Regions from separate parts of the Pseudomonas sp. FP2309 genome, predicted to be linked through region 1. Evidence: riboswitches for the same ligand, from Rfam matches in the RefSeq annotation. Region 1 holds a riboswitch; each other region holds the start of a gene.
The links. A riboswitch is a leader RNA that binds a small molecule or an ion and turns the genes downstream of it on or off. The one in region 1 is predicted to bind cobalamin.
Positions count from the first base shown of each region.

Region 2: another riboswitch for cobalamin. It lies ahead of PSH59_RS16985 (ABC transporter substrate-binding protein); the one in region 1 lies ahead of cobO (cob(I)yrinic acid a,c-diamide adenosyltransferase).
Region 3: another riboswitch for cobalamin. It lies ahead of PSH59_RS11550 (CbtB-domain containing protein); the one in region 1 lies ahead of cobO (cob(I)yrinic acid a,c-diamide adenosyltransferase).

Region 1 is NZ_CP117439.1:4,012,465-4,016,781, reverse strand. Features, by position in the region: gene PSH59_RS18400 (C40 family peptidase) at 1-382, shown strand, start outside; gene PSH59_RS18395 (C40 family peptidase) at 527-1,066, shown strand; gene PSH59_RS18390 (sorbosone dehydrogenase family protein) at 1,107-2,420, opposite strand; cobalamin riboswitch at 2,520-2,766, shown strand; gene cobO (cob(I)yrinic acid a,c-diamide adenosyltransferase) at 2,845-3,456, shown strand; gene PSH59_RS18380 (cobyrinate a,c-diamide synthase) at 3,453-4,317, shown strand, end outside.
Region 2 is NZ_CP117439.1:3,706,244-3,710,560, reverse strand. Features, by position in the region: gene PSH59_RS16995 (ABC transporter ATP-binding protein) at 1-180, opposite strand, end outside; gene PSH59_RS16990 (iron ABC transporter permease) at 177-1,181, opposite strand; gene PSH59_RS16985 (ABC transporter substrate-binding protein) at 1,178-2,188, opposite strand; cobalamin riboswitch at 2,303-2,497, opposite strand; gene PSH59_RS16980 (M24 family metallopeptidase) at 2,597-3,421, shown strand; gene PSH59_RS16975 (hypothetical protein) at 3,656-4,159, shown strand; gene PSH59_RS16970 (hypothetical protein) at 4,190-4,317, shown strand, end outside.
Region 3 is NZ_CP117439.1:2,522,055-2,526,371, forward strand. Features, by position in the region: gene cobM (precorrin-4 C(11)-methyltransferase) at 98-844, opposite strand; gene PSH59_RS11540 (cobalamin biosynthesis protein) at 915-1,307, opposite strand; gene PSH59_RS11545 (CbtA family protein) at 1,304-2,008, opposite strand; gene PSH59_RS11550 (CbtB-domain containing protein) at 2,020-2,208, opposite strand; cobalamin riboswitch at 2,305-2,522, opposite strand; cobalamin riboswitch at 2,564-2,764, shown strand; gene cobW (cobalamin biosynthesis protein CobW) at 2,857-3,918, shown strand; gene cobN (cobaltochelatase subunit CobN) at 3,922-4,317, shown strand, end outside.

The DNA of each region.
Region 1 (4,317 bases):
GTCCCTGATCGGTACCCGTTACCGTTTCGGTGGTACCTCGGAAGCCGGTTTCGATTGCAGCGGTTTCATCGGTTATCTGTTTCGTGAAGAGGCTGGCATGAACCTGCCACGCTCGACGCGCGAAATGATCAACGTGAAAGCACCGTTGGTCGCACGCAACAACCTCAAGCCCGGTGATCTGCTTTTCTTCAGTACGGCAGGTCGCGGTCGTGTCAGTCACGCCGGCATCTACCTGGGTGACAACCAGTTTATCCACTCCAGCAGCCGTCGCAGTGGCGGTGTTCGAGTCGACAACCTGGGGGACAGCTACTGGAGCAAAACCTTTATCGAAGCCAAGCGCGCACTCGCCATGGCCCCGACAACGGTTACCGCCAGTAAGTAAACTTAAAGTGATACTTGAAGTTTGACGTGTAAGCGCTAGAATCCCTGGACATTGTTGTAATCCGTTCGCGCGAGCTTTGCTTGCGCGTTCTGGTTTTCAGCGTTCGGCAGCGAAAGCCGCATCCAGACCAGGATTGTTCTGCACATGTCGACCTCGGCCCGCCTGATTCTAATGCTTTGCGCCGCGCTCCTCAGCGCCTGCGCCAGCCGCACACCGCCGCCCGCACCCGTCGCGGTCAAGCCCAAGCCGGTGTTCAACTATTCCACCCAGAATTTTTCGCCTGTGGCCGAAGACGTACTCTTTCGCGCGCTGGGCCTGGTCGGCACGCCTTATCGCTGGGGCGGCAATACGCCTGACTCCGGTTTTGATTGCAGTGGCCTGATCGGCTTTGTCTACCGCGATGCCGCCGGGATCTCCCTGCCGCGCACCACGCGCGAGCTGATCGTAATGCGCGCCCAGGACGTGAGTGAGCAGAACCTGCAAACCGGCGACCTGTTGTTCTTCGCCACTGGCGGTGGCTCGCAGGTCAGCCATGCCGGGATCTACGTGGGCGAAGGCCGTTTCGTCCACGCGCCGCAAACCGGCGGTACGGTGAAGTTGGACACCTTGTCCAAAGCCTATTGGCAGAATGCCTACCTGAGCGCCAAAAGGGTGCTGCCGGGCAATCTGGCACGCAACCCTTAACGCAACGCTGCAGGAGGGGGTGCGCCCCTCCTGCAGTGGCTCATTTAGCCGCCGACACCCGCCACACTTTATTCCCCACATCATCCGCCACCAGCAAATCCCCCTGCTTGTCGATCACCACGCCTACCGGCCGGCCCATGGCTTTCTCATCCTTGTCGAGGAATCCGGTAAGCACATCCACCGGCTGCCCTTTCGGTTTGCCATTCTCAAACGGCACGAAGATCACCTTATAGCCACTGTGCGGTTTGCGATTCCACGAGCCATGCTGGCCGATAAACGCGCCGTTGCTGAACGCAGCCGGCAGCTTGCTGCCCTCGGCAAAAGTCAGCCCCAACGAAGCGGTATGCGGGCCCACTGCGTAGTCCGGCGCAATTGCCTTTGCCACCAGGACGGGGTCCTGCGGCGTGACGCGCACATCCACGTGTTGGCCGTAATAACTGAACGGCCAGCCGTAGAAGCCGCCGTCTTTGACCGAGGTAATGTAGTCGGGCACCAGGTCGCTGCCGATCTCGTCGCGTTCATTCACCGCCGTCCACAGTTTGCCGCTCTGCGGTTCCCAGGCCATGCCGTTGGGGTTGCGCAGGCCGGAGGCGAAAATCCGGTGCTGGCCGCTGGCGCGGTCGACTTCCCAGATCGCGGCACGCCCCTGTTCCGCCTCCAGGCCGTTCTCGCCGACGTTGCTGTTGGAGCCGACGCTCACGTACAGCTTGCTGCCGTCCTTGCTGGCCACCACGTTTTTTGTCCAGTGGTGATTCAGTGGGCCGCCGGGCAAGTCGACCACCTTGGCGCCCTGAGCCTTGATTTCGGTTTCGCCCGGCTGATACGGGAAGCGCAGCAGTTTGTCCGAGTCGGCCACGTACAGATCGTTGCCGACCAGGGTCATGCCGAACGGCGAGTTGAGGTTTTCCAGGAACACCGTGCGGGTTTCGGCGACGCCATCGTGATCGGCGTCGCGCAGCAGCGTGATGCGGTTCGCGCTCGGCACCCCCGCGCCGGCACGGCCCATGACCTTTTCCATGACCCAGCCGCGCAGGCCCTTAGCGTCATCCGGCTTGGGCGGAGCATTGGTTTCCGCTACCAGCACATCGCCATTGGGCAGCACATACAGCCAGCGCGGGTGGTCCAGGCCCTCGGCGAATGCGGCCACCTGGGTGCCAGCCGCCGCGGTTGGCTTGGCGCCCTCCGGCCAGCCGATGGCTGGCGCGATGTTGACGGTCGGGATCAGTGTCTTGTTCGGCTCCGGCAGCCTGGGCGACGGGCCGGTGCCGTCTGAGACTTGCAGGGTGGAGCTTTCGCCGCAAGCCACGAGGGTGCCGGCGAGCATGATCAGCAGGGCGAGTCTGGTTTTATGCATGGTGTTCTCCTTGATACCTGTAAGGGTAGAGGAGCGCTGCGGTGCGATGGTTCAAGTACTCGTCCAGCTTTCATTGACGCTCCACCCCCAACCCACTAACCTTCGCCGCTTGTTTCAGGTGCTCTGTGACCGATGGGTCGACAGGGTGAAACAGGGAAGCCGGTGAGTGAGCGCACTTGTACACAGTGCCGCCGCAATTCCGGCGCTGCCCCCGCAACGGTAAATGAGTCAAATCGCTGCCTTTTGCCACTGTATCGCGTGCGATATGGGAAGGCGCAGCGTCGGTCCGTTCTCTACAGGACGCCACTCATGAGCCCGGAGACCGGCCTGACTCATTCAACAGCATCACGGTGGGCGATGCTTGGCTGTCTGTTTGTGTTTTTTCCTGCCCGCCGTTTTTGTTCAGCCCCAACGGAGAGCTGCCATGACCGATACCCCCGACCGCGACGAACGCCACCTGGCGCGCATGCTGCGCAAAAAAGCCGTGATCGACGAGCGCATCGCCAACTCCCCCAACGAATGCGGCTTGCTGCTGGTGCTCACCGGCAACGGCAAAGGCAAGAGCAGTTCGGCGTTCGGCATGCTTGCCCGGGCCATTGGGCATGGCATGCAGTGCGGCGTGGTGCAGTTCATCAAGGGGCGCAACAGCACCGGCGAGGAGCTGTTTTTCCGACGTTTCCCCGAGCAAGTACGCTTTCATGTGATGGGCGAAGGTTTCACCTGGGAAACCCAAGACCGCCAACGCGATATCGCCGCCGCCGAGGCTGCCTGGGCCGTGTCGCGCCAATTGCTGCAAGACCCGGCCATCGGCCTGGTGGTGCTGGACGAGTTGAACATCGCCCTCAAGCACGGCTACCTCGACCTTGACCAGGTGCTCAGTGACCTGCAAGCCCGCCCGCCGATGCAGCATGTGGTGGTGACCGGTCGCGGCGCCAAGCCCGAGCTGATCGAAATGGGCGACACCGTCACCGAAATGGGCATGCTCAAGCACGCGTTCCAGGCCGGTATCAAGGCACAGAAGGGCGTCGAACTTTGAATCAGCCCCGTCATTGCCCAGCCGTATTGATCGCCGCACCGGCGTCCGGCCAGGGCAAAACCACCGTCACCGCTGCATTGGCCCGTTTGCACCGCAACCTGGGGCGCAAGGTGCGCGTGTTCAAATGCGGCCCGGACTTTCTGGACCCGATGATCCACGAGCGCGCCAGCGGTGCGCCGGTGTATCAATTGGACATGTGGATGGTGGGCGAGCAGGAAAGTCGCCGTCTGCTGTGGGAAGCGGCGGGAGAGGCCGATCTGATCCTGATCGAAGGCGTGATGGGCCTGTTCGACGGCACCCCGTCCAGCGCTGACTTGGCGCGGCACTTCGGTGTGCCGGTGCTCGGCGTGATCGACGGCACCGCCATGGCCCAGACCTTCGGCGCGCTGGCGTTAGGCCTGGCGCGCTACCAGCCGGACTTGCCGTTTGCCGGCGTCCTGGCCAACCGCGTCGGCACCCTGCGCCATGCACAGTTGCTCGAAGGCAGTCTCACCGAGGGCCTGCGCTGGTATGGCGCATTGTCCCGGGAGACCGGTATCGAGTTGCCCAGCCGTCACCTGGGCCTGGTGCAGGCCAGCGAATTGAATGACCTTGATGTGCGCCTGGACGCCGCCGCCCAAGCCCTGGGCAGCAGTTGCGAAGTGGCGTTGCCACCACCGGTGACCTTCGCCGCGCCGCAGGTGATCGAGGCCGAGCCTTTGCTGGCAGGCGTACGCATCGCCGTGGCCCGCGATGAGGCCTTTGCCTTCACCTACGGAGCCAGCCTTGACCTGTTGCGCGCGATGGGCGCCGAACTGAGCTTTTTCTCGCCGATCCATGATCGTGAGCTGCCCGCCGCCGACAGCCTGTATTTACCCGGCG
Region 2 (4,317 bases), 310 kb from region 1:
CACCTCGCCGCTGCCTGGCTTGCGCAGGCCCGCCAGCAGTTTGAGCAGGGTGGACTTGCCGGAGCCGTTGGGGCCAACGATGCCGAGGGTTTCGCCTGACTGAACGTCCAACTGAATATCGCGCAGCAGCTCGGCCTCGCGCACCTTGAAGCCCAGGCCTGTGCAACTGAGCACGCTCATCGCGCGTTCCTCCGACCGACCAATATCAGCGCGAACACTGGCGCGCCGACCAGCGCCGTGACCACACCCACGGGGATCACCTGGCCCTTGATCAGCGTGCGCGACAGCACATCCGCCGCGATCAGAAACAGCGCGCCACCCAAGGCGCTGGCCGGCAGCAAGCGCGAATGCCCGGTGCCCAGCAGCAGGCGCACGGCGTGGGGGATCACCAGGCCGACAAAACCGATGGAGCCGACAATCGACACCATCACCGCGGTGACCAGCGCGGCGCAGCCCACCAGCACAAATTGCACGCGGCGCACCGGGATGCCCAGGGACGCCGCCGAGTCGCTGCCGAACGTGAACGCATCCAGCGCGCGCCGGTGCCACAGGCACACCGCCAACCCTGCGACCGCCACCGGCACCGCCAGCCACACCGACGGCCAGCGCACACCACTGAGGTTGCCCAGCAGCCAGAACATGATGCCGCGCGCTTGTTCGGAACTGGCGGATTTGGTGATGAGGAACGCGGTAAGTGCATTGAACAACTGCGAGCCGGCGATGCCCGCCAGGATGATCTGCCCGGTGCCGCTCACGGAACCGCTGGCCCGCGCCAGCAGAATCACCAGCGCAAACGCTGCCATGGCGCCAACAAAGGCGCCGGCCGACAGCGAGATCAGCCCGCCGCCTACGCCCATCAACGCCACCAGCACCGCGCCGGTCGAAGCGCCGGCGCTGATGCCCAGCAGGTACGGGTCGGCCAACGGGTTACGCAGCAACGACTGCAAAATCACCCCGCAGGTGGCCAACCCCGCCCCGCAGGCAGCGGCGACCAGCGCGCGGGTCAGGCGATAGTTCCACACCACGCCTTCGTCAATCGGGTCGAGTGCGTAGCCGGCGTTCCACAGTTTATTGGCGAGCACCTGGAGCACCACCTGCGGTTCGATGGCGGTTTCACCGATGGCCACGCCGGCGAGTACGGCGGCCAGCAGCAGGACCAGGGCTATTAGCGTGCGGGTCATTGGGGCAGGTCGTAGCCGTCGATGGCGCCCGCCAGTTGTTCAAGGCCGTCGAACGTGCGGATGCTGGCCTGCAGCGCCAGGGCGTCGAGGATGATGATGCGATTGTGTTTGACCGCGTCCATGTTGCGCGTGACCGGGTCGCTGCGCAGGAAGGCCAGTTTCTTTTCATGATCGTCGGCGGGGTAGCGGCGCCGGTCCATGCGGGCGATCACCAGGAAGGTCGGGTTGGCCCTGGCGATGGTTTCCCAGCCGACGGCGGGCCATTCTTCATCGGACTGCACCACGTTATGCAGGCCGAGGGTCTCGAGCATGAACTCGGGGACACCTTTGTGACCGGCCACGTACGGGTCGCTGGCCATCTCGGCGCTGGAGAACCATACCAATGCACTGGCGTGCTTGAGGCCTTTGCTCTGCACAGTGGCCACCGAGTGGGCCAGGCGCGCCTTAAGCCCGTCGTTCAACTGCTGGCCGCGATCCTGTACGTCGAAAATCTGCGCCAGTTGGCTGATGCTTTTGTAGAGCGTGTCGATGCGAAACGGCTCCAGTCGCGTGCCGTCGGCGCCCACCAGGTTGTCTTTGTTTTCGCAGTCGGAGGGCAGCAGGTAGGTGGGGATCTTCAGCTCGTGGAATTGCTCGCGCGTACCCACCACGCCTTGCGGGCCCACCACCCATTCCAGTTCGGCAGCCACCAATTGCGGGCGCTTGGCGATCACCGCTTCAAAGCTCGGCTCGTTGTTGGCCAGGCGCTCGATGCCATCGTTCTGCGCCTTGAACTGCGGCAGCACGCTGTTGAACCACAGAGAGGTGCCAACCACGGTATTACCCACGCCCAGGGCGTAGAGCATTTCGGTAGCGGCCTGGCCGATGGTCACGCTGCGCGCGGGGGCCTGCCCGAAGGTCAGGGTGCTGCCGCAGTTTTCTACCGTCAGCGGGTAAGCAGTGGGTGCCGCCTGGGCCAGGGCACAGAAAGCCAGGCCAGTGATCAGGGCAATAACGCGTGGCAGCATGGGGCGATCTCCGTTTGAACCGTACGTGGAACTGGGGAGGTACGATTCGGAAATACACCCTCGAGCGTCGTGATAAAGGCAGGCAAGGATGTGCTTCCCGGACACCCCGCCGGTGAGTGATGTTGCTGGGCCGGCAGGTCTCCTGACTGATGCGTCGTCGCCTCGCTCCAGCCTTCCCGGACGGCGTCCAGTGGCGTTGAGGAGCGGGCTCGGCACCTACAGTTGCGGGGGCAGTTTCGATTGGCGCCGCGTGCGGCGTTTCGAATTCCCTATTAGTCCCGTGGGGGAACCGGCGCGGTATGGTAGTCCATCTTGGGCGCTGGGTGGAGGTACAATTTGGGTCCGTCCATAACCAACCCAAGGAAGGCCATGTTAATACGTCTGAGAATAGTGCCACTGTTGTTTTGCATGAGCGCACACGCCGCTGACCCTGCGCTCGCCCGCTACACCGACGCGATCGGCGACAGGGCCCGCGCCATCGCCCAGTTGGATGACGCAACCATTCTTGCCGAGGAAGCCAAACTGGCGCCCGTCGCCAGTGACCTGTTGCGCAAGGTCGCGCCGCTGATCCGCAAGGGCGGCACCGGCACTGCGGTCCAGGAATTTTTACTCGACCAGTACGCACAGCACGGCTGGCTGCCGATGATGTTCGGTTATCGCGGCTACCCGGCAGCGGTGGCGGTGTCGGTGAATAACCAGGTGAGCGCCGCGCCGCCCACCGATGTGCCGTTCCCGGACGCGGCGCTGGTAAAAGTGGAGTTGATCGCGGCATCGGCGCAGGCCCATGTTGCCCAGGTCTGGACGTTCGCCACACCCAATGCCACCCCGGCGCAACGCCAATTGCTGATGACTGCGCGCCGTGCGCTGGCCAACGGAGTCGCCCACGTTCAGGGCGGCCAGCGGCTGGCCAATGTGGGGGCGGCGATACAACAGGAACTGGACGCGGGCCATGCCGTCGCGGTGCGTGAGTTTGCGGGCTATGCCATGGGGCAGGCGCGCATACAAAAGCCGCAAGTGCTCGGTTACAAGGTCGAGGGTGACAGCCCGTTGATGCAACCCGGGCAAGTGCTCAACGTGTATGTGATCGCCAAGGCGGGCACCGTTGGTGTGAGGTATCAGCCACCGGACTTTTGGAGCCTGCTCTCCACGGACGGTGCCGACGGCGTGATGTTGTCGGCGATGGTCGAGGTGACGGCAGATGGGCACCGGCTGCTTAGCCGGATGCTGGATTGATGCGCTGTACCGCCCTGCGAATGCTTGAGCGATGGGGTGACACGCAGTGATGGCTCAATGATATTATTTGCCGCGCCCTTTCGATTCGCCTTTGTTCATGGAGAACTTATGTCTTTTCGCAACGTCCTTGTCCTGACCCGGCTTTGCACCTTGTTACTGCTGGGTGGTTGCGCCCAGTCAGTGTCGTCACCCCCACCTGCTGCGCCAGTGCCGCTTGAACCGTTAGGACAGGTTTTGCCCTCGAACCCTTCAAGGCTGGGCTGGATCGACCAGATCATTGATCAAGACCCCGTCGTCACTTCTGCGCGCAAGCCCGTACTCCAACCGGCTCCGGATAACGACGCGCGCATTGCCAAATTGCGTAAACAAGACGGTGGCGTGCTGCCCGCGGGCTATTGGGCGCTCTACAAGCAGAACCTGGAAGCCATGCAGTACGACTTGAACCACCAGCATGACGCGGCCCGTGCCGAATACGTAAACACCTACCGCGATGAGTTGAGTCGTTTGAACGACGTGACACTGCAAACCATAGCCACCGCGCCCCAGGCACTGGATGCCCACACCCGCAGCCAGTTAAACGCACGCCTGACTGACCGCACCGCGGCCTATATCACAACCAGCAATCAGTCGTTCCGGGCGGCCACGGACGCCCACATTAACCGCATGGCCTTGATGGATCGCCAATACGATGTCTGCGCACGCCACCCGGATTGCTGGGATGCACCAGTCAAGCACTAGCCTCGATACGTCATACACAGGGAGTAAGTCATGAATGCTGATCAATGGATTGTTTTGTTCGAGCGGGCCTTTCGTGAAATGGGCGATAAACTCGAACAGGTGTTGCAACTGAACAGTTGCCGCGAGCACTGGATTCAGGCCGAAATCAGCTTGTATGC
Region 3 (4,317 bases), 1.5 Mb from region 1:
AATCGGATTAATTTTTTCGCGTGCGCGCATGGCGAAACGATTTTTATAGTTTATGTATAAATATCAACGAGCTATCGGATTAACATCGCGTGGTTTATCAAGATCGATAAAGGTGCGCGTGCCCGGCGCGATACAGCGACGACTCACTGAAACCGTCACCTGACAGCACCCGACCCACCACAATCAACGCCGTGCGCCGAAACCCCTTGGCCGCCACTTTCTCGGCGATATCAGCGAGTGTCCCCATCGCCAGGTCCTGATCCGGCCAGGTAGCCCGATGCACCACGGCGATCGGGCAATCGGCGCCATAGTGCGGCAGCAACTCGGCGACGATCTTCTGCAGATGGTTGACCCCCAAATGAATCGCCATGGTCGTGCCGTGACGGGCCAGGCTGGCGAAGTCCTCGCCGGCGGGCATGCTGGTTTTGTCGGCGTAGCGGGTCAATATCACGCTTTGGGCGATGTCCGGCAGGGTCAGTTCGGCCTCAAGCAACGCCGCGCAGGCGGCCACTGCGGTGACGCCGGGGATGATCTGGAACGGGATGCCCAGCTCGCGCAAATGGCGGATCTGCTCGCCGATCGCGCCATACAGGCTGGGGTCGCCGGAATGCACGCGCGCCACGTCCTGGCCGTTGGCATGGGCGGCTTTGATCAGGTCGATGATCTGCGCCAGGTGCAGTTCGGCACTGTTGACCACCTGCTGCGCCTGGTGCCCCTCCAGGACGGCGGCGGGCACCAATGAGCCGGCATAAATGATCACCGGGCAACTGCGGATCAGGCGCTGGCCTTTGACGGTGATCAATTCCGGGTCGCCGGGGCCGGCACCGATGAAGTAGACGGTCATGGACAATTCCTGTGAAAAAGCGGGCGAGCATGAATGTTGCTCATGATCGGAAAGCGCGATTCTGGGGATTCTAATCGGCGCAGGCCAGCGCGAAGGTGACCTGCGTGGTTTTTTTGCGGGTAATCAGCAGTCGGGCAGGGGCGCCGCCGCGCTGTTCGGCCAAGGCCAGAGCGGCGCTTTCGGCGATCCCGTAACAGCCGGTATGGGCGAACGCGACGGCAGACTTGTGGCTAAGCCGGCCCTCATAAGCAGCCAATTGCTCGGCGCTGAAGCAGTGCAAGGGCAGGCCCAGCCGTTGAGCCAATGCCAGCAGCCCTGGCTCATCCTGTTTGCGATCGATGCTGGCCAGCGCGCTGATGCAGTGGCGCTCGATCCCGCCCTCGGCGAGGGCGCTGTCAAACAGTGCCAGCAGGGTGTGCACGTCACAACCCCGCTGGCAACCCAGGCCGACCACATAGGTCATGCCGAGTATTGGTCGTTGCGGTTGCGGCGGAACAGCCAGGCACTGATCAGGCCCAGGGCGAGCCAGAACACCACGTTGGTCAACTGCGACGCGATCTTGAATTGGGCTTCGAGAGCCTCTGGGGCCAGCATCGAATGCACTTCCGGTTGCGGCGCTCCAATCACATGGGGCACGGCGAGAATGGCCGCGCCGAGCACTTTGAGCAGCCAATTGCGGCCGAACACGATCAGCGCAATGCCGGCTGCGGTCGAGGCGGCTGTGCCGATCCACCAACTCTGGCGCAGTGCCAGGTCGGCGGCGGCGGTGCCCGGCAGTTCAGGCGGCAGGCCCAGGGTCGGCGCCAGCACGAAGGTCGCATACCCGGCCAGGCCCCACAGCAGGCCTTGAGCGGTGCGGGTTGGCGTGCGCAAGGTGTAGAGACCGGCCAGCATCAGCGCGAAACCCACCGCTACCACCAGATTGCCGCCGGTGGTGGACAGCACGCGCTGCCAGCCGTCTTGCGGCTCCCAGGCTTCGGCGTCGTGGCTGTGGGCCGCAGCCCCTGCGCCGTGATCATGCGCCACTTCGGCGGCTGCCGGGGCGTGTTCAAAGGTTTCCGCCTGCAGAATCAGCGGGGCGACCCAGAAGCTTTGCAGCAGGGTCAGCAGCAGGGCGGCCAGCAGGCCGCTGAACCCTGCGGTTTGCGCAATACGCTTGATCATGTCGTCAGCTCTCAATGGCACGGGAACGCGGCGCTGTGGCGGGTATCGTGGGCGGCGTTGTGCACCGCCTCGATATGCGAGAAACCGGCGAAATACACCAGGCACGCGCCGAGGATCGACGCGCCGATGGCGGCGGTCAGGCGTTGACTGAGCGTGGTGGTCTGGCTGGCGGTGTGCGAGGTGCTGCTGATGATCGACATGGCGCGTCCCTATCAGGTGTCAGGGTGAAACGAGCGCATGAAAACCCCGCGAGCCAGGCACGCAGGGTTCTGAACAGCGCCCGCCCACCGCGGGTTTGTTATCTGAATTTTTCGGGCCGGTCTCCGGGCTTGCGAGGGGCGCTCCTGAGAAGGAGTGGGGCCTGATCAAGCGTCTCCTTCCCATGCTGATGCACAGTGGATTTGACGCTTCGCTCGCTTACCGTTGCGGGGGCAGCACCGGACTGGTCATAGGTGTATGACGCACCGGTTTCCCGTTTCACCCTGTGAAGGGCACCCGAAACAAGGCGTGTAGGAAAGCATGCAGAACGGCGGTAGTCAAATGGGCCGAGCCCCTGTAGCCTTGCACCTTCGAGGTTCTTCGGCCCAGGCCGAAGCTAAGAAGGGAACGCGGTTCAAGCCGCGGCTGCCCCCGCAACTGTGAAGGGTTTTCCGACTGCCACGCCACTGCCTGAACCGGCGGGAAGGCGCAGTCGGCGCCGGTCATGTGACCCGCAAGCCCGAAGCCAGGAGACCTGCCTCGTAACCGATTTTCTACTTCAACCGGGCGGGGTGATCCGGTGACGAAATCCGCTTCTGCGCCGCGCCGCAGGGCCTATCGTCCCGTATGCCCGCCCCAAAGGGCATCCGATGAAAACACTGGCCAAACTTCCCGTCACCATCGTCACCGGCTTTCTCGGTTCGGGCAAAACCACGTTGCTGCGCCACATGCTCGACAATGCCCAGGGCCGTCGCATCGCCGTGATCGTCAACGAATTCGGCGAGTTGGGTATCGACGGCGACATCCTCAAGCAGTGCTCCATCGGTTGCACCGAAGAAGAAGCCAATGGCCGCGTCTACGAGTTGGCCAACGGCTGCCTGTGCTGCACCGTGCAGGAAGAGTTCTTCCCGGTGATGCGTGAGCTGGTCGCCCGTCGCGGCGACCTCGACCATATTCTTATCGAAACTTCGGGCCTGGCGCTGCCAAAACCCCTGGTGCAAGCCTTCCAGTGGCCGGAAATCCGCAGCGCCTGCACGGTTGATGCGGTGATCACCGTGGTCGACAGCCCGGCCGTGGCCGCCGGCACCTTCGCCGCGTTCCCTGATCAAGTCGACGCCCAGCGCAAACTGGACCCGAACCTGGATCATGAATCGCCGCTGCACGAGCTGTTCGCCGACCAACTGGCCAGTGCCGACCTGGTGATCCTCAACAAGGCCGACCTGATCGGCCCCGAAGACCTGGCCCGTGTGCGCCTGGAAGTCGCCGAAGAGCTGCCGCCGGCAGTAAAAGTCATCGAAGCCAGCAGCGGTCGCCTGCCGCTGGACGTGTTGATCGGCCTGGGTGCCGGCTCCGAAGAGCACATCGACGGTCGCCACAGCCATCACGATCATCACCACGACGGTGAAGACGATCACGACCACGATGCGTTCGACTCCATCTCCATTGACCTGCCCCAGGCCGACGAAGCGCTGCTGCTCAACGCCCTGAACCAGTTGGTGGTGCAGCACGGCATCCTGCGCATCAAAGGGTTTGCCGCGATCCCGAACAAACCGATGCGCCTGCTGATCCAGGGCGTGGGCACGCGTTTCGACAAGCACTTCGACCGTGCCTGGGGCGCCGACGAAGCGCGCGTCACACGCCTGGTGCTGATCGGCCAGGCGCTCGACGCCGCCAGCCTTGAAGCGCAGTTGCGCGCCGCGCTCAGCGTTTAAACCATGCACCTGCTCAGGACCCAGCCCGGCGGTTTCGTCGCGGACGACAATATTGCCGACCTTGGCCAAACCCCCGCCGAGCTGGTGATCCTGTGCAGCGGCGATTCCAGCCTGGCGCTGCTGGCCGAAGCGGCGCAGCAGTTGCCTGAGGATTATCCCAGCCTGCGCCTGGCCAACCCGATGCAGGTGCAGAACCATGCCTCGGTCGACCTGTACGTCGACGAAGTACTGTGCCACGCCAAAGTCATCCTGATCTCCCTGCACGGCGGCATTGGCTACTGGCGCTACGGCATCGAGCGTTTGGTCGAGCTGGCCGAGCGCGGCGTCACGCTGATCCTGGTGCCGGGGGATGACCGTCCAGACCCGGAGCTCAGCGGCCTGAGCACGGTCAACGCCGAG